DNA from 3 places in the Streptomyces sp. SID5464 genome. Region 3 is predicted to be linked to each of the others. Evidence: riboswitches for the same ligand, from Rfam matches in the RefSeq annotation. Region 3 holds a riboswitch; each other region holds the start of a gene.
What was found. Region 3 has a riboswitch for thiamine pyrophosphate ahead of thiC (phosphomethylpyrimidine synthase ThiC). Riboswitches for the same ligand answer to the same signal wherever they lie in the genome.

Region 1 (7,803 bases), on a different contig from region 3:
ACAGCTGACGCCCGCACATCAGCGCCCGTTGGTGGCCCGTCCCTCTCGCGGGGGCGGGCCATCGCCTGTTCCGGCGCTAGCCGAACGTCGCCCGCTCCAGCCAGAACTCCAGCAGGTCCCGCTCCCCCAGCACCTCCAGCTCCGGGGAGTCCAGCGGCAGCCGGCGGTAGAACGCGAGCAGGACGGAGGTGAGCGGTCCGCGCAGGGCGACCGTGGCCTTCTCGTGGCCCCGGCGCCAGGTGACACCCTCCTCGGTGAGTTCGATGAGCCACTCGGCGTTCAGGCCGGGGCCGGTGTCGGTGGCGTGCAGATGGATGCTGCGGCCCGGGCCGCGCAGTTCCCCCACCGTGTCGTGGGGTGCCGTCCGCTGCACGTACTCCACGATCTGGAGCCACTCGTCGATCGCGTCGGCGGCCACCTCGGGCGCGACCTCGAAGGGCAGGCCGGCGGCGAGCGTGGCGTCCGCACGGTGCACGGTGATCTCGTGCGTCGCCCGGCGGGCCCAGAACCCGGAGTCGAGGATCCCCGCCCAGCCCCACACCTTCGTGTCCGGCCCGGCCTCCCGCAGCGCTGTGACGACCTGCTCGCCGCTCTCCGCCAGCCAGGCGTCCAGTACGGCGGCGTCGCCCCGGGTGCCGGGTCCGGCGAGGCCCGGCACCCGTTCCTCGGGCACCTCCTCCTCGGCCCGGGTCCGCACGATGAACTCCACCCAGCGCAGGGCACCGCCCAGGTGCCGGACCAGGTCCTCCAGCGACCAGTCCGGGCAGGTCGGCACCGGGCCGGACAGATCGGCGCCGGACGTCACCACGGACCTCAACAGAGCGACCTGGTGGGCGACTTCGTCGCAGTAACGGTCGTGCGTGAGTAGCGTCATGCCCCGCACCTTAGGCGGCAGCCGATCAGCCGAGCACCACGATTTCGGCCGCGTCGAACTCCACCCCGACCTCGTCCCCGGTCTCCGGCGCCGCCCGCAGCGCGCACGCCGCCTCCAGGCGCGGTGCGCCATCAGGCTGGAGGTGGACGGAGACATGGGTGCCCTTGAAGGTGCGCGCGGTCACCGTGCAGCGCAGGCCCGTGCCGGCCGGCACCAGGCGCACGCCCGCGGGCCGCACGAGCAGGGTCCGGGTGCCCTGCGGGGCGCCCTCCGGCACCGGCACCTTGCCCCACGGCGTGTCCGCGGCCTCCGCCCCGACCGTCGCCTCGACGACGTTCTCGAAGCCGAGGAAGCGGGCGACGAACGCGTCGGCCGGCCGCTGCCACACCTGGAGCGGCGTACCGGACTGGGCGATCCTGCCGTCCCGCATCACCACGACCCGGTCGGCCAGCGCGAAGGCCTCCCCCTGGTCGTGCGTCACGGCGAGCACGGTGGTGCCCAACCGGCCGAACAGCTCCTTCAGTTCGACGACGAGCCGCTCCCTGAGCGACCGGTCGAGCTGGCCCAGCGGCTCGTCCAGCATCAGCAACCGGGGGCTCGGTGCCAACGCCCGGGCCAGCGCGACCCGTTGCTGCTCCCCGCCGGACAGCGCGGCGACGGCCCGGCGGGACGCGCCCGGCAGCCCGACCAGGTCCAGCAACTCCTGTACACGGTCGGCCTGTTGCCGCTTCGACGCCCCGTGCATACGCAGTCCGAAGGCGACGTTGCCGCCCACGTCCCGCTGCGGGAACAGCTGGTGGTCCTGGAACATCAGCCCGACCCCGCGCCGGTGCGCGGGCACGCCCACCTGGTCGCGCCCGTCGAGCGCCACCCGCCCGGAGTCGAGCGGCTGGAGCCCCGCCACCGCCCGCAGCAGCGTCGACTTGCCGCTGCCGCTGGGCCCGAGCACACACACGATCTCGTGCTCGGCGACCTCAAGGTCGACGGCGTCCAGCACGGCACGCCCGCCGAAACGGACCGTCGCACCTTCCAGAGCCAGCAGCATCAGAACTCCCCGGTCCGGTCCGTGCGAAGCCTCTCCAGCACCAGCAGGGCCACGGCGCACACCACCATCAGAATCGTCGAAAGGGCCATCGCCTGGCCGTAGTTCAGCTCCCCGGGCCGCCCCAGCAGCCGCGCCACGGCCACCGGCAGCGTCGGGTTGTCGGGCCGCGCGATGAACACCGTCGCCCCGAACTCCCCGAGCGACACGGCGAAGGCGAACCCGGCCGCGATCAGCAGCGCCCGCCGCACCATCGGCAGATCCACCTCACGCCACACCCGCCAGGGCGAGGCCCCCAGCACCGAGGCCGCCTCCCGCAACCGCACGTCCACCGCCCGCAGTACGGGCAGCATCGTCCGCACGACGAACGGCACACCGACCAGCGCCTGCGCGAGCGGCACCAGGATCCACGAGGACCTCAGATCGAGCGGCGGCGCGTCGAGGGCGATCAGGAACCCGAACCCGACGGTCACCGCGGACACCCCGAGCGGCAGCATCAGCAGGGCGTCGAAGCCGCGCACGAACCGCCCGGCGTCCCGGCGGGTGAGCGCGACGGCGGCAAGACCGCCGATCACCACGGCGATGAGCGTGGCGGCTACGGCGTACGACAGCGAGTTGCCGATGGCCTCGATCGGCGGGACGAGGAACACTCCCCCGTCCTCGCGGGTCAGCGCCCGGTAGTAGCCGAAGCCGGGGGCGTCCAGGGATCGCTGCACCAGCACGGCGAGCGGCAGCAGGAGCAGCACGGATACGGTGACGAGCACCCCGCCCAGCAGCGCCCACTGCCCCGTGCCACGCGGCCGGCGCGCGGTCACGGACGGGTCCACCAGCCGCAGCGCGGTCTCCCGCCGCCGTACGGTCCAGGCGTGCAGGGCGAGGATCGCGCCCACGGCGACGAACTGGATCAGCGTCAGCACGGCGGCCGTGGACAGGTCGAAGATCTCCGACGTCTGCCGGTAGATCTCCACCTCCAGGGTCGAGAAGGTGGGCCCGCCGAGGATCTGGACGACACCGAAGGAGGTGAAGGTGAACAGGAAGACCATGAGCGCGGCGGCGGCCACGGCGGGCGCGAGCGCCGGCAGCGTGACCTGCCGCCAGGCCCTCAGCGGCGACGCCCCGAGCATCCGCGCGGCCTCCTCCTGCCGCGGGTCGAGCTGCGCCCAGAGCCCGCCGACGGTCCGGACGACGACCGCGTAGTTGAAGAAGACGTGCGCGAGCAGGATCGCCCACACGGTGGTGTCCAGCCGCACGCCCCACAGCTCGTCGAGCAGTCCGCCGCGCCCGACCAGCGCCAGGAACGCCGTACCGACGACGACCGTCGGCAGCACGAACGGCACGGTCACCACGGCCCGCAGGACCTGCTTGCCGCGGAAGTCGAAGCGCGCGAAGACATACGCGCCGGGCAGCGCGACCAGCAGGGTGAGTGCCGTCGAGACGATCGCCTGCCAGGTGGTGAACCACAGCACGTGCCGGACGTCGGACTGCGCCAGCACCTCGCCGATCCGCCCGAACCGCCAGACCCCGTCGACCTTCAGGCCGCGCGCGACGATCGCGGCGACGGGGTAGGCGAAGAAGACGGCGAAGAACGCGACGGGCACGGCGATGAGCCCGAGCCGCGCCGCGCTCCCGCGCCGGTCCCTGCGGACGGTTACCTCAGTACGAGTGAGGTCCACGACTTGACCCACTGGTCACGGTTGTCGGCGATCTTCGCCGGGTCCATGGTCTCCGGGTCCTTGGCCTGCGGCCCGTACTTCACGAACTCCGGGGGGACCTGGGCGCCCTCGCGCACCGGGTACACGTACATGTTGAGCGGCATGTCCTCCTGGAACCGCTCGCTGATCAGGAAGTCGAGGAACGCCTTGCCGCCCTTGCTGTTCTTGGCGTTGCTCAGCAGCCCGGCGTACTCGACCTGCCGGAAGCAGGTGCCCTGCGCGACCCCGGTCGGTGCGGTGCTGGGCTTCGGGTCGGCGTAGACGACCTCGACGGGCGGCGAGGAGGCGTACGACACGACGAGCGGCCGGTCCCCCTTGGCCTTCTTGCCGCCGGCCGAGCCGGAGAACTCCTCGTTGTAGGCCTGTTCCCAGCCGTCGACGACCTTCGCGCCGTTGGCCTTGAGCTTCTTCCAGTACCCCTCCCAGCCGGCGTCGCCGTACTTCGCGGCGGTGCCCAGCAGGAAGCCCAGGCCGGGCGAGGAGGTCGACGCGTTCTCGGTGACCAGGAGGTTCTTGTACTGGGGCTTGACCAGGTCGTCGAAGCTGCGCGGCGGGTCGAGCTTGTGGTCGGCGAAGTACTTCTTGTCGTAGTTGACGCAGATGTCACCCGTGTCGATCGGAGTGACCCGGTGCTTGCCCTGGTCCGCCCGGTACTCCGGCGCGATCCGGTCCGAGCCCTTCGGCTCGTACGGCTGGAACAGGCCGTTGTCGAGGGCGCGGGACAGCAGCGTGTTGTCGACGCCGAAGAAGACGTCGCCCTGCGGGTTGTCCTTGGTCAGGATGGCCTTGTTCACGGCCTGCCCGGCGTCGCCGTCCTTGAGGACCCTGACCTTGTAGCCGGACTGCTTCTCGAAGGCCGCGATGACGTCCTTCGAGGCGGCCCACGAGTCGTGGCTGACGAGGGTCACGGTCTTGGAGTCGCCTGACCCCTGGCCGCCGTCGGACGACCCGCACGCGGCGAGTGTGCCGGCCATGCCGAGACCGACGACCACCGCCGTCAGCCGCTTTGTGGTGATGCTCACTGGATTCCTCCTGGAGGACCAGGAGAAGACGCGGCCCTGCCCGGGATCTCTGGGAATCCCGGGCAGGGCGCAACAGCTCGAGTGGAGACCGATCTCCCTACCCAGAATGACCTGGGCCAGGTTCGGAGGGTCTGCGGCCGTGTGCCGCACTCTCAGCGCTGTGGCGCTCCCCTGTCGGAATATGAAGGTGTCGGATATGCAGGTGCGGAGTATGCGGGTGTGCTTACGCCGGTCAGACTACCGTTCGGTGGCCGCGAGCTGACCACACGCCCCGTCGATCTCCTGACCACGGGTGTCCCGGATCGTCACCGGCACACCATGGGCCGCGATCGCCTCCACGAACGCCTTCTCGTCCTCGGGCCGCGAGGCGGTCCACTTGGAGCCGGGCGTCGGGTTGAGCGGGATCAGGTTCACGTGCACGGGCCTGCCCTTGAGCATGCGACCGAGCCGGTCACCGCGCCAGGCCTGATCGTTGATGTCCCGGATCAGCGCGTACTCGATGGACAGTCGGCGCCCGGACTTCGCCGCGTACTCGAACCCGGAGTCGAGGACCTCGCGCACCTTCCACCGCGTGTTCACGGGGACGAGGGTGTCGCGCAGCTCGTCGTCGGGGGCGTGCAGCGAGATCGCGAGGCGGCACTTGAGGCCCTCGTCCGCGAACCGGTGGATGGCCGGGACGAGACCGACCGTCGAGACCGTGATCCCGCGCTGCGAGAGCCCCAGCCCGTCGGGCTCGGGGTCGGTCAGCCGCCGGATGGCGCCGAGGACCCGGTTGTAGTTGGCGAGCGGCTCACCCATGCCCATGAACACGATGTTGCTGAGCCGCGCCGGGCCGCCCGGCACCTCGCCGTCCCTGAGCGCCCGCATACCGTCCACGATCTGGTGCACGATCTCGGCGGTGGACAGGTTCCGGTCGAGCCCCGCCTGCCCGGTCGCACAGAACGGGCAGTTCATCCCGCACCCGGCCTGCGAGCTGATGCACATCGTCACCCGGTCCGGGTAGCGCATCAGCACGGACTCGACGAGCGTCCCGTCGAACAGCCGCCACAGCGTCTTGCGCGTGGTGCCCTGGTCGGTCGACAGATGCCGCACGACGGACATCAGATCGGGAAGCAGCGCCTCCTGGAGCCGACCGCGGGAGCCGGCCGGAATGTCCGTCCACTGCTCCGGATCGTGCGCGTACCGCGCGAAGTAGTGCTGCGAGAGCTGCTTGGCACGAAACGGCTTCTCCCCGACAGCGGCAACGGCCTCCTTGCGCTCGGCAGGAGTGAGGTCGGCGAGATGCCGCGGCGGCTTCTTGGCTCCGCGCGGGGCGACGAAAGTGAGTTCTCCGGGCTTAGGCATGGCTCAACCAGTGTCGCAGATCGATTTGGGTGACCTGCGACCGCTGCCCTTCGCCTGCCCTCAGCCGACTACCCCGCGTGCTCCAGCCGGTCCTTGAGGAGCTGCTCGTTGCGGGGCAGTTCCTTGCGGACCTGGGGGCGTACGACGAGCGGGACGAGGACCTTGCCGACGCCGTGGCCCTCGAAGTCGATCTCGATCGTCACGTGGGAGCGCTGCCCCTCGTCGAACGGCTCGACCTCGCCGTGCACCCGTGCCCGGACAGGGCCGTCGACACCTCGCATACCCCAGCTGTGCGGCGGGTCGTACTCCGTGACCTCCATGGTCATCGGCATGATCCGGCGGCCGACGTGCCGGGTGACCCGCATCCGGGAGCCGACGCCGAACGGCCCCTCGTCAAGTCGTTCCGCGGACACGGCGCTCAGCTGCCACTCCGGCAGCCGCGGGGCGTCCATGAGGTAGTCGTACACATCTTCGGGACGCCGGTCGACATCGATGCTCTGTCGAATACTGGACATGTTGCTCCCCTTTGCGACGTACACCTGAATCGTCCCACTTGGTGACGTCGCAGGCACCCCGCACAACGACAGCGAGCCCCCGCCGACATCGGACGGGAGCTCGCCGTAAAGGCTGCGGAAGCCGCAACAGAAGCCGCAAGGGCCGTGAAAGCCGTAATCGCCTCAGCCCGACCCCACGAAGAGCACGAGCAACAGCCACACCACCGGAGCCGTCGGCAGCAGCGAGTCCAGCCGGTCCATGATGCCGCCGTGCCCGGGCAGCAGCGTGCCCATGTCCTTGATGCCGAGGTCCCGCTTGATCATGGACTCGCCGAGGTCCCCCAGCGTGGCGCTGACCGCGACCGCGAGGCCGAGCACCAGGCCCTGCCACCAGGCACCGTCGTCGATGAGGAACTGCATGCACAGCGCGCCCACGACCATCGCGAAGGAGACCGCGCCGAGCAGACCCTCGCGGGTCTTGCCGGGGCTGATGCGCGGGGCGAGCTTGTGCCGGCCGAAGCGCCAGCCGACCGCGTAGGCACCGGTGTCGCTGACGACCGTGAGCAGCAGGAACGTGAGCACCCGCTGCGGCCCGTCGTCCGCCGTCAGCATCATCGCGACGAACGTCGCCAGGAACGGCACGTAGAACGCCGCGAAGACGCCCGCTGTGACGTCCCGGAGGTAGTTCTCGGGCGGTTCCGTCATGCGCCACACGAGCACGGCCAGTGCCGTGAGCGCCATGGCGACCCAGGCGCCCTCGGCGCCCCGGACGTACCCGGCGACGACCATCGCGGCACCGCCGAGCGCGAGCGGCACGAGGGGGGCCCGGATGCCCTTGCGTTCGTCCAGCCGCTTGGTCAGCTCCCACAGGCCCACCACGACGGCGACCGCGATCACGCCGACGAACACGGCCTTGACGACGAACAGCGACGCGACGATCACCACGCCGAGCCCGACCCCGACCCCTATCGCGGCACTCAGGTCGCGACCCGCGCTCTTCTTCTGCGGCTCGGGTGCCGGCTCTACGGCGTCGGGCATGGGCTCCGGCTTCGTCTCGTTTCGGACCGGGGAGCCGCTCAGCCGAGCAGCCCCCCGGTCGTCATCCTGGTTTCCGCCGTATTCGGCTCCGTCGGGCACGATGGGCATGGGGCGAGTCTGAGGCGCTTCATGCGCATCGTAAGCGGGACCCGCCGGAGCGGCTCCCTGGACGTGCCCATGGCCAGGGCTGTGGGCGTGCCCATGGCCATGCCCTTGGTCGGTGGGCCCCCAGTACCCGGCCTGTGGCGGCGCCCCCCAGGAAGAGTCGTTCATCAGA
Region 2 (7,803 bases), on a different contig from region 3:
CACCGCCGGGCGGGGTCTCGCCCCCGTAGGTACCGGCGTACTGGTCCTGGCCGTAGCCCTGCTGGGCGTAGTACTGCTGGTCGCCGTAGGAGGTGTCGTACGAGCCTCCGCCGTAGGTCGGCGAGCCGATGTACGGGTCGGAGTAGGCGGCGTACTGCTGCTGGTCCGTGGCGTCGTAGCCCTGCTGCCGACCGTAGCCCGAGTAGTCGTAGGCGTAGGGCTGGTCGGTGCCCTGGGCCGTGGCGGCGTACTGGTCGTGGGGCAAGCCCGGCTGGTATCCGGTGTCGCCGTACACGCCGTAGGAGCCGGTGTCGTCGGGCACGGGCTGCGGCTCGTAGACGGCGGTGGTCTCGGCGGCCGTCGGGTGGACGGGGCGCGACGGGGTGAAGACGTCGTCGTGGTCGTAGTCGTCGTCCTGGCCGTAGGCGGGGGCGGTGGCGTCGTGGCGGTAGTCGGCGCCCTCGTCGCCGAAGCCGCCGTCGGCCGCCTCCAGGCCCGAGACCTCAAGGCTCGGCTCCTGGCGGCCGCGCTCACCGCGGCGGCCCTTGCCGCCGCCCAGCATCGGCGCGTTCATCGCCCAGCCGGCCGAGAAGCCGCTGCGGAAGGACAGGGTGACGTACGTCTGCCCGACCGCGAAGGCGGCCGCACCCAGCCCGATCACGACGACCGACGGGATCAGCACACCGACCACGACACCGAGGAAACCGACGAAGGCGAGCAGCCGCCAGCGCAGCCGTGCCTTGTACTGCAACAGCACCTCGCCCAACAGCCACAGCGCGACGATGCCGAACGCGATGTAGAGGACCGCCCAGCCCATGTACGCCCCTCTCCCAGTCGCCGCTACGCAGTGTGTCGTATACCGGTGCGAACGGTCTAGGCCTGCGGTCGGTGGTGCAGGCCCAGGTTCTCGTAGATTTCCAGCGTCGCCGTGGAGTTGTTGAGCGTGATGAAGTGCAAGCCGGGCACGCCCTCGGCGAGCAGCCGCGCACAGAACTCCGTGGCGAATTCGATACCAATGGAGCGTACAGCGGCCGGATCGTCTTTTGCTGTGAGGATCCGCTCTTTCAGGGCGGCCGGGAACGCGGCGTTGGTGAGGGACCCGATCCGCTCCAGCGACCGCACGCTGGCGATCGGCATGACCTCGGGAATGATCGGGGTGTCGCAGCCGGCGGCCGAGACGCGGTCGCGCAGCCGGAGGTAGTCCTCCGGGTGGAAGAACATCTGCGTGATGGCGTAGTCGGCGCCCGCACGGCACTTGTCGACGAAGTGACGGACGTCGGAGTCCCAGTCGGTGGAGCGCGGGTGCATCGCCGGGAAGGCGGCGACGCCCACGCAGAAGTCGCCGGACGCCTTGATCAGCTCGACCAGTTCGGCGGCGTAGGCGAGACCCCGGGGGTGCGGCACCCACTCGCCCATCGGGTCGCCGGGCGGGTCACCGCGCAGGGCGAGCATGTTGCGGATCCCCGCGTCGGCGTACTGGCCGATGATGTTGCGCAGGTCGGCCACCGAATGGTCGACCGCCGTGAGGTGCGCGATGGGCGTGAGGGTGGTGTCGGAGGCGATCGCCTCGGTCGCCTTGACCGTGCCCGCCCGGGTGGAGCCGCCCGCGCCGTACGTCACGGAGACGAAGTCGGGCGCCACGGCCTCGACCCGGCGCAGCGCGTTCCACAGGTTCCGCTCGCCCTTCGGGGTCTTCGGGGCGTAGAACTCGAACGAGTACGTCGTTTTGCCGGTCGCGAGCATGTCGCGGACGGTGCGCGCGTGGTCCGACCTGATGGATGCGGTGCCGAGGGCCATACCGGCAGGTTAGCCAGGGGCGGTCGGTCCCCCAACCGGGCGCAGGGTTTTGCCCGTTTTGCGCACTTGTTGTCCATCCCTTGGACAAACCGGCCCACAAACCGGCTACCGCTTCTCCCGCAGCCTCTCGGCGAACTCGGCCGCCGCCGCGCCGGGGTCGTCGGCCTCCGTGATCGCCCGTACGACGACGGCGCGGCGGGCCCCCGCTTCCAGGACCTGGTCGAGATTGCCGAGGTCGATGCCGCCGATGGCGAACCAGGGCCGGTCGGTGCCGAGGGCGGCGGTGTACCGGACGAGGTCCAGGCCGGGGGCGTGCCGGCCGGGCTTGGTGGGGGTGGGCCAGCAGGGGCCGGTGCAGAAGTAGTCCACGCCGTCCTGGACGGCGGCCGCGGCGGCCTCGGACTCGGCGTGCGTGGAGCGGCCGATCAGGACGCCGTCGCCGAGGATCGCGCGGGCCGCGGGGACGGGGAGGTCGCCCTGGCCGAGGTGCAGTACGTCGGAGCCGGCGGCGTGGGCGACGTCCGCGCGGTCGTTGACCGCGAGCAGCTTGCCGTGCCGGGCGCAGGCGTCGGCGAAGACGGCCAGGTGCTCCAGCTCCTCGGCCGCCTCCATGCCCTTGTCCCGCAACTGCACGATGTCGACCCCGCCCGCCAGGACGGCGTCCAGGAACTCCACGAGATCGCCCTGCCGCTTGCGCGCGTCGGTGCAGAGGTAGACCCGGGCGTCGGCGAGCTGGGCGCGGGCGGTGCCGGCAGTTGTGGCGGCCATGCGTGTGTCCCCCTGGTTTGTCGGTGGCGTACGGGTGCGGGGTGCGCGCCCCGGCGCCGTCAGGTGCGGCTGCTCCCATGGTTCCGCACCGGCGCGGGTGCGGGCGCAGGTGGCCCATCGTTGCGCACGGGTGCGGATGCACCGGTGGCACCGTACAAGTGCGGGCGGGCCCAAGCGCCGGAACGCCCGCTCCGGTGACTCCGGTCGGCCTCCCCCCCCCGGCCGGGCACAAGCCACCCCCTGACCGGGACCTTGCGGGTCGACCGCACAGGCCCCGGCCCACACACACCGGGCGTTTGTTCAGGTCCGGCCCCGCTCGCACGGCACCGGACGGTTGTTCGGTCGTGGTCGGGTCAGACCGCGAGCGCCTGGGCGCGGCGCTTCACCTCCGTGCCGCGGTTCTCGCTCAGGGCCTGGGCCGGCGTGCCGGGCAGGCTCGGGTCGGGGGTGAAGAGCCACTCCAGCATCTCTTCGACCGTGAAGCCGTCGTCCCGCAGGAGCGTCAGGGTCCCGGACAGGCCCTTGACGACCTTGTCCCCGTCGATGAAGGCCGCGGGGACGTGCAGCGCGCGGTTCTCACCGCGGCGTACGGCGATGAGCTGGCCGTCCTTGACCAGCTGCCGCACGCGCGTCACCTCGACGCCGAGCTGTTCGGCGATGTCGGGGAGGGTGAGCCAGGCAGGGACGAGAGCATCGATCTTTGCGTCAATCTCGGTCACGGAAACCAGCCTGCCATCCCCCACTGACAGTCGGAAGTCGGGCCCGCCCACCTGGGCGGACACGCCCGCCTCGACAGCTACGCCGTCGCCGCCTTCAACGGCCTCGCCGGGTCCGCCAGCAACGCCGGATTCATCGGCGTGCCCGACTCGATCAGGCGGCGGCCCTGCGCCAGGTCCCGGGGGCGGCCCACCGCCAGCAGCGCGACCAGCCGGTCGCCGCGCAGCCAGCAGACCGTCCAGGCCGGTCCGGCCGGGTCGCCCCGCCAAAGGGTCGTGTCGGCGGCCGCGTGGTGCCCGGCGTACTGCACGAACCGTCCGAACTGCTCCGACCAGAAGTACGGCACGGGGTCGTACACCGCCGGGGTCTCCCCCGAGGCCCGGCCGACGATGTTCACGGCGACCGTGCGCGGCCCCTGGAGGGCGTTGTCCCAGTGGTGCACCAGCAGGCGCTCGCCGTACCGGCCCGAGGGGAAGGAGGCGCAGTCGCCGACCGCGTACACGTCGGGCACCGACGAACGAAGGTGCTGGTCGGCCACGATCTCGCCGTGCGTGCCCAGCTCGATCCCGGAGCCGGACAGCCAGGCCGTGGCCGGACGGGCGCCGATGCCGACGACGACCGCGCCCGCGGGCAGCCGCGAGCCGTCGTCGAGGACCACCGTTCCGGGTTCCACACGCTCCACGCGCGCGTGCGTCCGCAGCACGGCACCCGCGTCGGCGTACCAGCGGGCCATCGGCGCGGCGACCTCGGCGGGCAGCGCCCCGGCGAGGGGCCGGTCGGCGGCCTCCACGACGGTCACCGCGCAGCCCGCCTCGCGCGCGGCCGTGGCGAACTCCGCGCCGATCCAGCCCGCGCCGACGACCACGATGTCGTGCCGGCGGGCCAGCACCGGCCGCAGCCGCTCGGCGTCGTCCAGGGTGCGCAGCAGGTGCACGCCCGGCACGCCCTCCGCCCCGGGCAGCCGGATCGGTTCGGCACCGGTCGCGACGACCAGGACGTCGTACGGCACGGGCCCGTCCTCGGTGTCCAGCTCGTGGTCGCCTGGGCGCAGGCCCAGCACCTCGCAGCCGAGCCGCAGTTCGATGCCGAGGGCCTCGAAGTCGACGTCGAAGGCTGAGCCCTCGGCCTTGCCGAGCAGGACGGCCTTGGACAGGGGGGGCCGGTCGTAGGGCTGGTGCGGCTCGGCGCCGAGCACGCTCACCGTGCCGGTGAAGCCCTGCTCGCGCAGGGCGACCGCGGTCTGGACACCGGCCATGCCCGCGCCCGCCACGACCACGCGCCCCGGCGCGGACGAACCTGGTTCCTGCGTCTGCTCGCTCACCTGATCACCATAGACAACTGACATTTCGTCAGTCAGTGCTCATCCGCAGTGACCTGCTCCACAACGCTCGTCCCGCTGCCCGCCTGGGACTCCCACTCCCAGCTCTCCTCCAGCCGCACCCGCCCGTCGGGCAGTTCCACGACGGTCGACACGCAGTGCCCGGAGGAGGTGGTCCCGTCCCCCTTGAGTTGTACGTACCGGAAGTCCAGCCTGTCGCCCTCCCGGGTACCCACGAGATGTCCGCGTACGACGTCGCCGCCCGAGTACTCGGCCCAGACCTCTCCGTCCTGCTCGTGGTACGTGAACCGGGTGCGGGTCCCCACCTGGCCGGGTGCCTGGTCGGCGACCGGGGCCAGGACGAGACCGTCGAGGGATCGGGCCATGGCGGTGGCTCCCTTACTGCGGCGTACGGCATCGGGCTAGGGTGGGTGGCCAACGTAAGGCACTCGCGGGAGCCCGGACGCACCGGGCTGAGAGGGAGGCTGGCGGCCTCCGACCGTACGAACCTGATCCGGGTCATGCCGGCGAAGGGAGGGGCTGGACGCCCATGTCGCGTACGCGAACGTCAGACGTCCTCGTCGTCGGGGGCGGGATCATCGGCCTGGTCACCGCGTGGCGGGCCGCGCAGCGCGGACTCGCCACGGCCGTGGTGGACCCGGAGCCGGGCGGCGGAGCCGCACAGGTGGCGGCCGGGATGCTGGCCGCCGTCACGGAACTGCACTACGGCGAGCAGACCCTGCTCGGTCTGAACCTCGCCTCCGCCCGGCGCTATCCGGACTTCGCGGCCGAGCTCACCGAGCAGACCGGCCACGACCTCGGCTACCGCCGGTGCGGCACGCTCGCCGTGGCCCTGGACGCCGACGACCGGGCCCATCTGCGCGAACTGCACGCCTTGCAGCAGCAGTCGGGCCTGGAATCGCAGTGGCTGTCGGGGCGGGAGTGCCGTCGCCTGGAGCCGATGCTCGCGCCGGGCGTGCGCGGCGGGCTGCGGGTCGACGGGGACCACCAGATCGACCCGCGGCGGCTGGCCGGGGCGCTGGTCGCCGCGTGCGAGCGGACCGGTGTGGTCTTCCACCGGGCATGGGCGGAGCGGCTCACCGTCGTACGGGACCGGGCCACGGGTGCCGTCACGGACGACGGCACCCCGCTGGACGCCGGACAGGTCGTGCTGGCCGGGGGCAGTCTCAGCGGGCGGCTCGCGGGCGTCCCGGAGGATGTGCTGCCCCCCGTGCGGCCGGTGAAGGGGCAGGTCGTACGGCTGACCATGCCGCAGCGGCACGGGTCGTTCCTCAGCCGGACCGTGCGCGCGGTCGTGCGCGGCAGCCATGTCTACCTGGTGCCGCGCGAGAGCGGCGAGCTGGTCATCGGGGCGACCAGCGAGGAGCTGGGCTGGGACACCACCGTGACCGCGGGCGGTGTGTACGAGCTGCTGCGCGACGCGCACGAGCTGGTCCCGGGCATCACCGAGCTGCCCCTCACCGAGACCCGGGCCGGACTGCGCCCCGGCTCCCCCGACAACGCGCCGCTGCTCGGCCCGACCGGTCTCGAAGGGCTCTCGTTGGCCACCGGGCACTACCGCAACGGCGTCCTGCTCACGCCGGTCACCGGCGACGCCATGGCGCACGTCCTGACGACGGGTGAACTCCCCGAGGAAGCCCGCCCCTTCACTCCGAAGCGCTTCAGCACCGCCACCGCCCTCACGGAGCAGCCCGCATGAACATCTCCGTCAACGGGGAGCCCCGGGACGTCCGGCCCGGTACGGCTCTCGACTCCGTCGTGAAGTCCCTCACCGCCGCGCCGTCCGGCGTGGCCGCCGCCCTCAACGAAACCGTCGTCCCGCGCGCCCAGTGGCCGTCCACGCCCCTCGCCGAGGGGGACCGCGTGGAAGTCCTCACCGCCGTCCAAGGAGGCTGACCATGGCCGACGATCCGTTTGTCCTCGGTGGTACGTCCTTCACGTCCCGCCTGATCATGGGCACGGGCGGGGCGCCCAGCCTCGACGTGCTGGAGCGGTCGCTGGTCGCGTCCGGGACGGAGCTGACGACGGTCGCGATGCGCCGGGTGAACGCCTCGGTGCACGGCTCGGTGCTGTCCGTCCTGGACAAGCTGGGCATCCGCGTCCTGCCCAACACGGCGGGCTGCTTCACGGCCGGTGAGGCCGTCCTCACGGCCCGTCTCGCGCGCGAGGCCCTCGGCACCGACCTGGTCAAGCTGGAGGTCATCGCAGACGAGCGCACGCTGCTGCCGGATCCGATCGAGCTGCTGGAGGCGGCCGAGACGCTGGTCGACGACGGGTTCACGGTGCTGCCGTACACCAACGACGATCCCGTGCTGGCGCGGAAGCTGGAGGACGTCGGCTGCGCGGCGATCATGCCGCTCGGCTCGCCGATCGGCTCCGGACTGGGCATTCGCAATCCGCACAACTTCCAGCTGATCGTCGAGCACGCGCGCGTGCCGGTGATCCTGGACGCGGGGGCCGGTACGGCGTCGGACGCCGCGCTGGCGATGGAGCTGGGGTGTGCGGGTGTGATGCTCGCCTCGGCGGTGACGCGGGCGCAGGAGCCGGTGCTGATGGCCGACGCGATGCGGCATGCCGTGGAGGCGGGGCGGTTGGCCTACCGGGCGGGACGCATCCCTCGGCGGCATTTCGCGGAGGCGTCGTCTCCGATGGACGGCGTGGCCGTGCTGGATCCGGAGCGGCCCGCTTTCCAGTGAGCGGAGGCAGCGGGCGTGGGACGCACGTCACAGGTCCGCTTCAGTCACGCTCCGAAAGCAGGCGGGGCGACGGAGCTGTCAGTCATGGCTCGTACACTCGCCTGCGTGGACACGACCCTTCAGGACCCCTTGGTCGGGCAGGTGCTCGACGGCCGGTATCGCATTGACGCGCGGATCGCCGTCGGCGGGATGGCCACGGTCTACCGGGCCGTGGACACCCGGCTCGACCGGGTCCTCGCGCTCAAGGTGATGCACCCCTCGCTCGCGGTCGACGGCTCGTTCGTCGAGCGCTTCATCCGCGAGGCGAAGTCGGTGGCCCGGCTGGCCCACCCGAACGTGGTGCAGGTCTTCGACCAGGGCACCGACGGCAGTTACGTCTACCTCGCCATGGAGTACGTCGCGGGCTGCACCCTGCGGGACGTGCTGCGCGAGCGCGGGGCACTGCAGCCGCGTGCCGCCCTGGACATCCTGGAGCCGGTGCTGGCC
Region 3 (7,803 bases):
ACCACCTGGCCGCCGCCGGCGCCCGCCGCATCGGCCTGCTGACCGGCACGACGACCGACACGTACACCCACCTGTCGACCACCGCGTACCTGCGCTGGTGCGAGCGCGTCGGCCAGGATCCGGTGTACGAGGCCTACCCGGCGCACGATCCATGCGCGGGCGCCGTCGCCGCCGACCGGCTGCTCGCCCGACCCGACCGGCCGGACGCGGTCTACGGGCTGTTCGACCCGAACGGCACCGACCTGCTCGCCGCCGCCCGGCGCTACGGCCTGCGCGTACCGGACGACCTGCTGCTGGTCTGTTGCAGCGAGTCCACCGTGTACGCCAACACCGAGCCGTCCATCACGACGCTCTCTCTCAAACCGCGCCGGATCGGCACGGCGGTCGTGCAGCTCCTCATCGACGCCATCGAGGGAGTGGAATCGGACCGTCCGGTGGAGCAGGTGATACCGACGGAGCTGATCGTGCGCACGTCGTCCCAGCGGCGCCCGCCGCGCACGACGGTCAGCCCGCCGCGGTCACCCGAGGAGACGTAGGCCGGTACACCCGGGTAAAGGGACGATCGCCTTCCTGGGGAGAAACGGGGCCGGTCCCCCGGAGAGAAGGGATCGTTCTCGCGAAGAGAAGGAAAGCGAGGATGGTCACACGGTGGTCAAAGCCCGGCTCAATCGGGGCGAAAGCCGCGGTGAACTGGACTCTTGCTCTGATTCACCACCCCTGGGTCATCACATGGCGCGATCCGCATTCCTATGATGGGCCCACGACACCCACGGGCCGCTACGACCAGGCAGTCCGATGCGGTGCAGATGCGGCGCGATGGTGGAGGGGTCGATGACTCAGGGGGCCGGTCAGGGACCCGAGGTGGAGCGGACGGCGACGCTGCGCGACTTCCGGGTGCCCGCGTACGTCCACGAGACCGGTCCGTACGTCCACAGCGCCCACCCCGGCGAGGTCGCCCCGCCGCCCGAGGAGACCTACCCGGAGGGGTACACGCCGACCGAGCGCGATCTGCCCGTGATCCACCGGGGCGACACCGTCCAGGTGACCGTCGACCCCGAGGCCGTCGCAGCGCCGCAGGCCGACACCGGGCAGGGCCCGCTCTACGTCGTGGGCGATGTGCACGGCTACCTCGACCAGCTGGTGGCGGCCCTCCAGGAGAAGGGCCTCCTCGACGCCGACGGCCACTGGTGCGCGGGCACCGCCCGGCTGTGGTTCCTCGGCGACTTCACCGACCGCGGGCCCGACGGCATCGGCGTCATCGACCTGGTGATGCGGCTGTCCGCCGAGGCCGCCGCGGCCGGCGGTTACTGCAAGGCGCTCATGGGCAACCACGAGCTGCTGCTGCTCGGCGCCAAGCGGTTCGGCGACACTCCCGTCAACTCCGGTGCGGGCACCGCCACTTTCCAGGCGGCCTGGCTGCTCAACGGCGGCCAGAAGACCGACATGGACCGTCTCCAGGACCACCACCTGCAGTGGATGGCCCGTCTGGACGCCGTCGAGGAAGTCGACGGCCACCTGCTCGTCCACTCCGACACCACCGCCTACCTCGACTACGGCCGCTCCATCGAAGAGGTCAACGACACCGTCCGCGAGACGCTCACGCGCAACGACGCGGACGAGGTCTGGGACCTGTTCCGCAAGTTCACCAAGCGGTTCTCCTTCCGTGACGAGGGCGGCGCGGACGCCGTGCGCTCCCTGCTCGATACGTACGGGGGCACCCGCATCGTTCACGGTCACAGCCCGATTCCGTATCTGCTGGGCGAGGTCGGCTCCGAGGACGACGAGGACAGCAACGACCCCGTGGTCGAGGGGCCGCACGTCTACGCCGACGGACTCGCCATCGCCATGGACGGCGGCGTGACCATGGCCGGAAAGCTGCTGGTCCAGCAACTGCCGCTGGATACGTGAACGTTCACCGGGCAGGCGTTTCCCGTCACAGGACCGGACCGCTGAGGGGCCAATTTCGGTAAACCCCCTGTCACCGCCCACCTTCACGGCTCTACCATCGGCTTATCCGTAGCAGGCTCCCCTCCGTTTCTGCCCGACGGCTCGTCAGCATGCCGAGCCCCAAGCCCTACGGAGCATCGGGGGATGCACATGAACAGCGTTCCGCAGCACCTGCTGAGCGAGGACCGCCAGGAATACGAGCGGATCCTCGATGAGGCGCTGCGCTCCGCACCACACCGTCCGGAACTGGCCGCTGTCGGACAGCGGCTCAACCCCGAGCAACTGCGCACCATGGCGCTGAACGCCACCGCGCTCATCACGGCGGCCGCGTCGACCGAATACCAGCACTACGTCAAGGTCCGCGAGGAACAGCGGCAGCCGGCGCCGTCCAGCCAACCGGCCGTGCGCGCGACCGGCTCCTCCGAGCCGGACACGGGTGCGGCGGGCCTCGCCGCCACCATGGGCGAGGTCGCCGAGACCGCCGGCGCGGGCGCCGTCGCCGTCGTCGCCGTCCTCGCTCCCGTCCTGGCCGGCACCGCCGCGGCGATCTTCCTGCTCGTCGGCTACATCCTTCAGATGCTCAACCCCGAGCAGACGTTCGCCCGGACCATGCTCACCACGGGCTGGGTGTTCGGCGCCGTGACAGCGGTCGCGATCCTCGTCGCCGCGGTGGGACTGCTGATCACCGCCCTGCGCAACAAGCCGACGGCCGAAGGCGGCCCGCACGGCGAAGCACAGGGGGAGGTGGACCGGGCCAGGGAGGCCTGGCGCGAGGCCCTGCTGGAACGCGGCATCGTGCCCTTCCTCCGGGAGGCCCTCGTCGATCCGAACGCGGCCGCCGCGCTGCACCACACCGCCCCGTCCACGCCGGTCAGCCGCATCCCGCATCTCGGCTACGACCGCCCGGGTTTCACCAGCCCGGACGACGGCGACCGCGGCTCGCGGCCGAGCTTCAGCAGCCCGGACTACACGAGCCCGGACTTCGGAGGGCCGGAACACCAGCCGGAGTAGCCGTCGGGCAGTGCCCCGGACCGGGCCTCTCCCGCGGGCCAGGGGACCAGGGACCACCGGTCCCCGGCCCTCGGCCTGTGTGCGGGCGGATCATTCCGCGATGGGCAGGTACACGCGGTTCCCGCTCGCCGCGAACTCCTTCGACTTCTGGGCCATGCCGTCCTCGATCTCGGCCTTGGTGCCGCCGTGTTCACGGCGGATGTCCTGCGAGATCTTCATGCTGCAGAACTTGGGACCGCACATCGAGCAGAAGTGAGCCGTCTTGGCGGGCTCCGCCGGCAGGGTCTCGTCGTGGAACTCCCGTGCCGTGTCCGGGTCGAGGGCGAGATTGAACTGGTCCTCCCACCGGAACTCGAAACGGGCGTCGGACAGCGCGTCGTCCCACTCCTGGGCGCCCGGGTGTCCCTTGGCGAGATCCGCTGCGTGGGCGGCGATCTTGTAGGTGATGACGCCGGTCTTGACGTCGTCTCGGTTCGGCAGGCCCAAGTGCTCCTTGGGCGTGACGTAACACAGCATGGCCGTGCCCCACCAGGCGATCATCGCGGCGCCGATGCCGGAGGTGATGTGGTCGTACGCCGGCGCGACGTCCGTGGTCAGCGGGCCGAGCGTATAGAACGGAGCTTCATCGCAGATCTCCTGCTGAAGGTCGATGTTCTCCTTGATCTTGTGCATCGGGACGTGGCCCGGGCCTTCGATCATGGTCTGTACGTTGAAACGCTTCGCGATCCGGTTGAGTTCCCCGAGAGTCCGGAGTTCCGCGAACTGCGCCTCGTCGTTGGCGTCCGCGATCGAGCCCGGCCGCAGACCGTCTCCGAGAGAGTATGTGACGTCGTACGCGGCGAGGATCTCGCAGAGTTCCTCGAAGTTCTCGTACAGGAACGACTCCTTGTGGTGCGCGAGGCACCAGGCGGCCATGATCGAGCCACCGCGCGAGACGATGCCGGTCTTGCGGTTGGCCGTCAGCGGCACGTACGGCAGGCGCACGCCCGCGTGGACCGTCATGTAGTCCACGCCCTGCTCGGCCTGTTCGATGACCGTGTCCTTGTAGATGTCCCAGGTCAGTTCCTCGGCCTTGCCGTCGACCTTCTCCAGGGCCTGGTAGAGCGGCACGGTGCCGATGGGCACGGGGGAGTTGCGCAGCACCCACTCGCGCGTGGTGTGGATGTTGCGGCCGGTGGACAGGTCCATGACCGTGTCGGCGCCCCAGCGGGTCGCCCAGGTCATCTTCTCGACCTCCTCCTCGATGGAGGACGTCACCGCCGAGTTGCCGATGTTGGCGTTGACCTTCACCAGGAACCGCTTGCCGATGATCATCGGCTCGATCTCCGGGTGGTTGACGTTGGCCGGCAGCACCGCCCGGCCGGCCGCGATCTCGTCGCGGACCACCTCGGGCGAGACGTTCTCCCGAATGGCCACGTACTCCATCTCGGGCGTGATCTCGCCGCGGCGGGCGTACGCGAGCTGCGTGACCGCCTTGCCGTCCCTGCTGCGGCGCGGTTGGCGCGGCCGACCGGGGAAGACGGCGTCGAGGTTGCGGAGGCCACCGCGTGGCGAGGTGTGCTTGATGCCGTCGTCCTCGGGTCGGACGGGCCGGCCGGCGTACTCCTCGGTGTCGCCACGGGCGATGATCCAGTTCTCGCGCAGTGGCGACAGGCCCCTGCGGACGTCCGTGTCGACGAGCGGATCGGTGTACGGGCCCGACGTGTCGTACAGCGTGACCGACTGGCCGTTGGTGAGATGCACCTGTCGGACCGGCACCCGCAGGTCGGGGCGGCTGCCCTCGACGTACGCCTTGTGCCAGCCGATGGACTTCCCGGCCTCCTCGGACTGTTCGTCCTGAACGGAGGCAGGCGTGCGTGCGTCCTTGTTGGTCATGAGACCTACTCCCTACGCCGGCATTACCCGGTAACAGGTTCGGCGGTCGACGCAGCGGCTTCCGTCTGCCGACGTTCCGTGTGAAACATCACTCGACTTCGGTGATGTTTCATGTGAAACATCGCTGGGACGGAGGTCAGCGCCCTCTCAGCCCGGTGCTCCGAGCTCCCGCGTGTACAAAAGGTGCCTCCACGCTAGCGGCAATTCTGGCGCGGTGAACAGAGGGCCCCCCTCGTTCTTGCGATGATCGGTCGGTGACCACGACGCAGCGTCCTCCTTACCCACCGCCCGAACCGCCCCGCGGGTCCGGCGCCGGCAACGGCAACGGCCGTGGGCGCGAGCACGATTTCGCCGCCGGGGGCGGGTTCGGGCCTGCCCGGGGGCAGACGCAGGGGCACAGGCCAGGTCCCGGCAGCGGGCAGGGTGCCGGTGCGGCCGGTCCGGCCGGTACGTATGGGGCCGGCTCCGGCAGCTGGCACGATTCCGGCCCCGGCCCCAGGGAAAGCGACCGACCCGGCGGAGGCAACGGGTACGGGCACGAGCACGGACAAGGCGACAGGCCCGGCGGAGGCCACGGGCGCGGCGGAGACGACGGGTACGGCGAAGGCCACGGCCCCGGCGGCGGCCATGGGCACGGTGGGCGCAACGGCCACGGCGGCGGCGACGGGCACGGTCACGGAAACGGACCCGGCTCCGCCCCGGGCGGCGGGCACGGGCACAGTCACAGCCACGGCCCTGCCACGCCGGTCTCGATGCACCTGCGCAAGGTCATCGCGGCGGTCCTGATCCCGTTCGCCGCTGCCGTGCTGGTCGGTCTCGCCGTGCTGTGGCCGGGCGGGGCCCCGCCGCACGAGCGCACCGGCGTCGGCTTCGACCGGCAGACGCAGCAGGCCTCGGTCACCAAGGTCGTGGCGGTGAGCTGCAAGGAGGCCGGCGCCTCGGGCGTCCCGCCGACCGGCGACACCTCCACCGCCGAGGGTTCCTCCGCTGTGCAGCAGGAGAAGGGGACCTGCAAGCGGGCGACGATCCGGGTCGACAGCGGCAAGGACAAGGGCCGTACCTTCACCGAGATCGTCCAGCCGGACCAGTCCCGCCAGTTGCACGAGGGCCAGAAGGTCGTGGTCGCCTACGAGCCCTCCGCGCCGAAGGACCTCCAGTACTCGGTCACCGACATCAACCGCCGCCTGCCCATGGCGCTGCTCGCCGGCATCTTCGCCCTCGCCGTCGTGGTCGTCGGGCGACTGCGGGGTGTCATGGCCCTGGTCGCACTGGCCATCAGCTTCCTGGTGCTGAACTTCTTCATCCTGCCCGCGATCCTTCAGGGCTCGAACCCGCTGCTCGTGGCGGTGGTGGGCGCGAGCGCCATCATGCTCATCGCCCTGTATCTGTGTCACGGCCTGTCCGCCCGGACCTCCGTGGCGGTGCTCGGCACCCTCGTCTCGCTGCTGCTGATCGGCGTTCTCGGCTCGCTGTTCATCGACTGGGCCGCGCTCACCGGCAACACCGACGACAACACCGGTCTGATCCACGGGCTCTACCCGACGATCGACATGAGTGGTCTGCTGCTCGCCGGCGTCATCATCGGATCGCTCGGCGTGCTCGACGACGTGACGGTCACACAGACGTCGGCGGTGTGGGAGCTGCACGAGGCCAACCCGTCCATGGGCTGGCGGGGCCTGTACCGCGCGGGGATCCGGATCGGCCGCGACCACATCGCCTCGGTCGTCAACACGCTCGTCCTCGCGTACGCGGGTGCCGCGCTGCCGCTGCTCCTGCTGTTCTCCATCGCGCAGAGCGGTGTCGGGACGGTCGCCAACAGCGAGCTGGTCGCGGAGGAGATCGTGCGCACGCTGGTCGGTTCGATCGGCCTGGTCGCCTCGGTGCCGGTCACCACGGCGCTGGCGGCACTGGTGGTCTCGGCGGACCGCTCGGGAGCGCAGCCGGCCGCGGAGGCGGTCGCGGCCCCGGCACGCGGGGGGAGGGGCCGGCGCCGCAAGCGCTGACGCCTCTCGAACTCCGAAGCCCCCGCCGCACAGAGAAGCGTTCCTGCACAGCTCGGCGGCATCCGGTGAAGCGTTACTCCACCGTGCCGCCCGACGGATGCCTCAGCCGGCGCCTTGTTCCGCGAGGATGCGGTCCAGGGCCTCGTCGAGATGGGCGTCGAAGTCGGCGAGCGACCCCTCCTGGCCCAGCGGCACCAACTTGTCGGTGCGATCGAGGAAGGCGACCAGCGGTGCCGTCGACGACCGGAACAGCGCCTGGTCACTGCCCACCTGAAGCCGGATCAGCACCTCGCCCAGCGAGTCCGGGTCGACGGGCGTGACCCGCACATCGCCCTCCCCGCACGGCCGGCCGACCCCGTCGATCAGCAACTCCCGGCCGAAAGCCCACGTCACCGGGGCATCACCGGGCAGGTGGAAGGTCAGCCTGACGGCATAGGGATCACTGGTCTCATAGCGCAGCTCCACCGGAATGCGGAAGGAGAGCTCCTCGGACACGAGAAAGCTCATCATGACCTCTGCCTGTACGGACTCGCGCATCGCTAACCCCGTCATTCGCCGTGGACTGGCCGGGAACGAACCTCTGACACTTGGTGGAATCTTGCTGAACGTACACAGCAGATCACAAGGAGTGAGTTTTCACATACTGATAGAGAGCGCGAGCGACCCGAGCAGACTCCCGACCTCGCTCTGCAACTGCCGGGCCGCCGGGAGCAGCCGGTGCTCCTGGTGGGCGGGCAGGGAGATGGCCATCGTGGCGGCCGTGGTGCCGAGGGTGAGCGGGATCGCCGCGCAGACGGCGCCCAGGGCGTACTCCTGACGCTCGATCACCGGTTCCATCCGCCGCACCCGTTCCAGGCGGCGCAGCAGGCTGTGGTTGTCCCGCACGGTGTACGGCGTGAGGGCCTGCACGGGATAGCGGTCGAGGTGGTCCCGGCGGGCCTCCTCGTCCAGTTGGGACAGCAGGCAC

Region 1: another riboswitch for thiamine pyrophosphate. It lies ahead of GTY47_RS30775 (thiamine ABC transporter substrate-binding protein); the one in region 3 lies ahead of thiC (phosphomethylpyrimidine synthase ThiC).
Region 2: another riboswitch for thiamine pyrophosphate. It lies ahead of thiO (glycine oxidase ThiO); the one in region 3 lies ahead of thiC (phosphomethylpyrimidine synthase ThiC).

The regions. Positions count from the first base shown of each region.
Region 1 is NZ_WWIQ01000061.1:58,337-66,139, forward strand. It holds gene GTY47_RS30755 (LAETG motif-containing sortase-dependent surface protein) at 1-8, shown strand, start outside; gene GTY47_RS30760 (maleylpyruvate isomerase family mycothiol-dependent enzyme) at 77-874, opposite strand; gene GTY47_RS30765 (ABC transporter ATP-binding protein) at 900-1,919, opposite strand; gene GTY47_RS30770 (iron ABC transporter permease) at 1,919-3,589, opposite strand; gene GTY47_RS30775 (thiamine ABC transporter substrate-binding protein) at 3,565-4,602, opposite strand; TPP riboswitch at 4,727-4,833, opposite strand; gene rlmN (23S rRNA (adenine(2503)-C(2))-methyltransferase RlmN) at 4,888-5,994, opposite strand; gene GTY47_RS30785 (SRPBCC family protein) at 6,063-6,509, opposite strand; gene GTY47_RS30790 (phosphatidate cytidylyltransferase) at 6,672-7,799, opposite strand; gene frr (ribosome recycling factor) at 7,799-7,803, opposite strand, start outside.
Region 2 is NZ_WWIQ01000001.1:29,972-37,774, reverse strand. It holds gene GTY47_RS00190 (hypothetical protein) at 1-817, opposite strand, end outside; gene metF (methylenetetrahydrofolate reductase [NAD(P)H]) at 874-1,797, opposite strand; gene thiE (thiamine phosphate synthase) at 1,903-2,565, opposite strand; gene GTY47_RS00175 (Rv2175c family DNA-binding protein) at 2,919-3,284, opposite strand; gene GTY47_RS00170 (FAD-dependent oxidoreductase) at 3,362-4,603, opposite strand; gene GTY47_RS00165 (hypothetical protein) at 4,636-4,986, opposite strand; TPP riboswitch at 5,042-5,153, shown strand; gene thiO (glycine oxidase ThiO) at 5,151-6,320, shown strand; gene thiS (sulfur carrier protein ThiS) at 6,317-6,517, shown strand; gene GTY47_RS00150 (thiazole synthase) at 6,520-7,317, shown strand; gene pknB (Stk1 family PASTA domain-containing Ser/Thr kinase) at 7,423-7,803, shown strand, end outside.
Region 3 is NZ_WWIQ01000022.1:545,536-553,338, reverse strand. It holds gene GTY47_RS18080 (LacI family DNA-binding transcriptional regulator) at 1-536, shown strand, start outside; gene GTY47_RS18075 (metallophosphoesterase) at 817-1,908, shown strand; gene GTY47_RS18070 (membrane protein) at 2,092-2,958, shown strand; gene thiC (phosphomethylpyrimidine synthase ThiC) at 3,049-4,833, opposite strand; TPP riboswitch at 4,826-5,015, opposite strand; gene GTY47_RS18060 (YibE/F family protein) at 5,088-6,836, shown strand; gene GTY47_RS18055 (SsgA family sporulation/cell division regulator) at 6,939-7,373, opposite strand; gene GTY47_RS18050 (IclR family transcriptional regulator C-terminal domain-containing protein) at 7,473-7,803, opposite strand, start outside.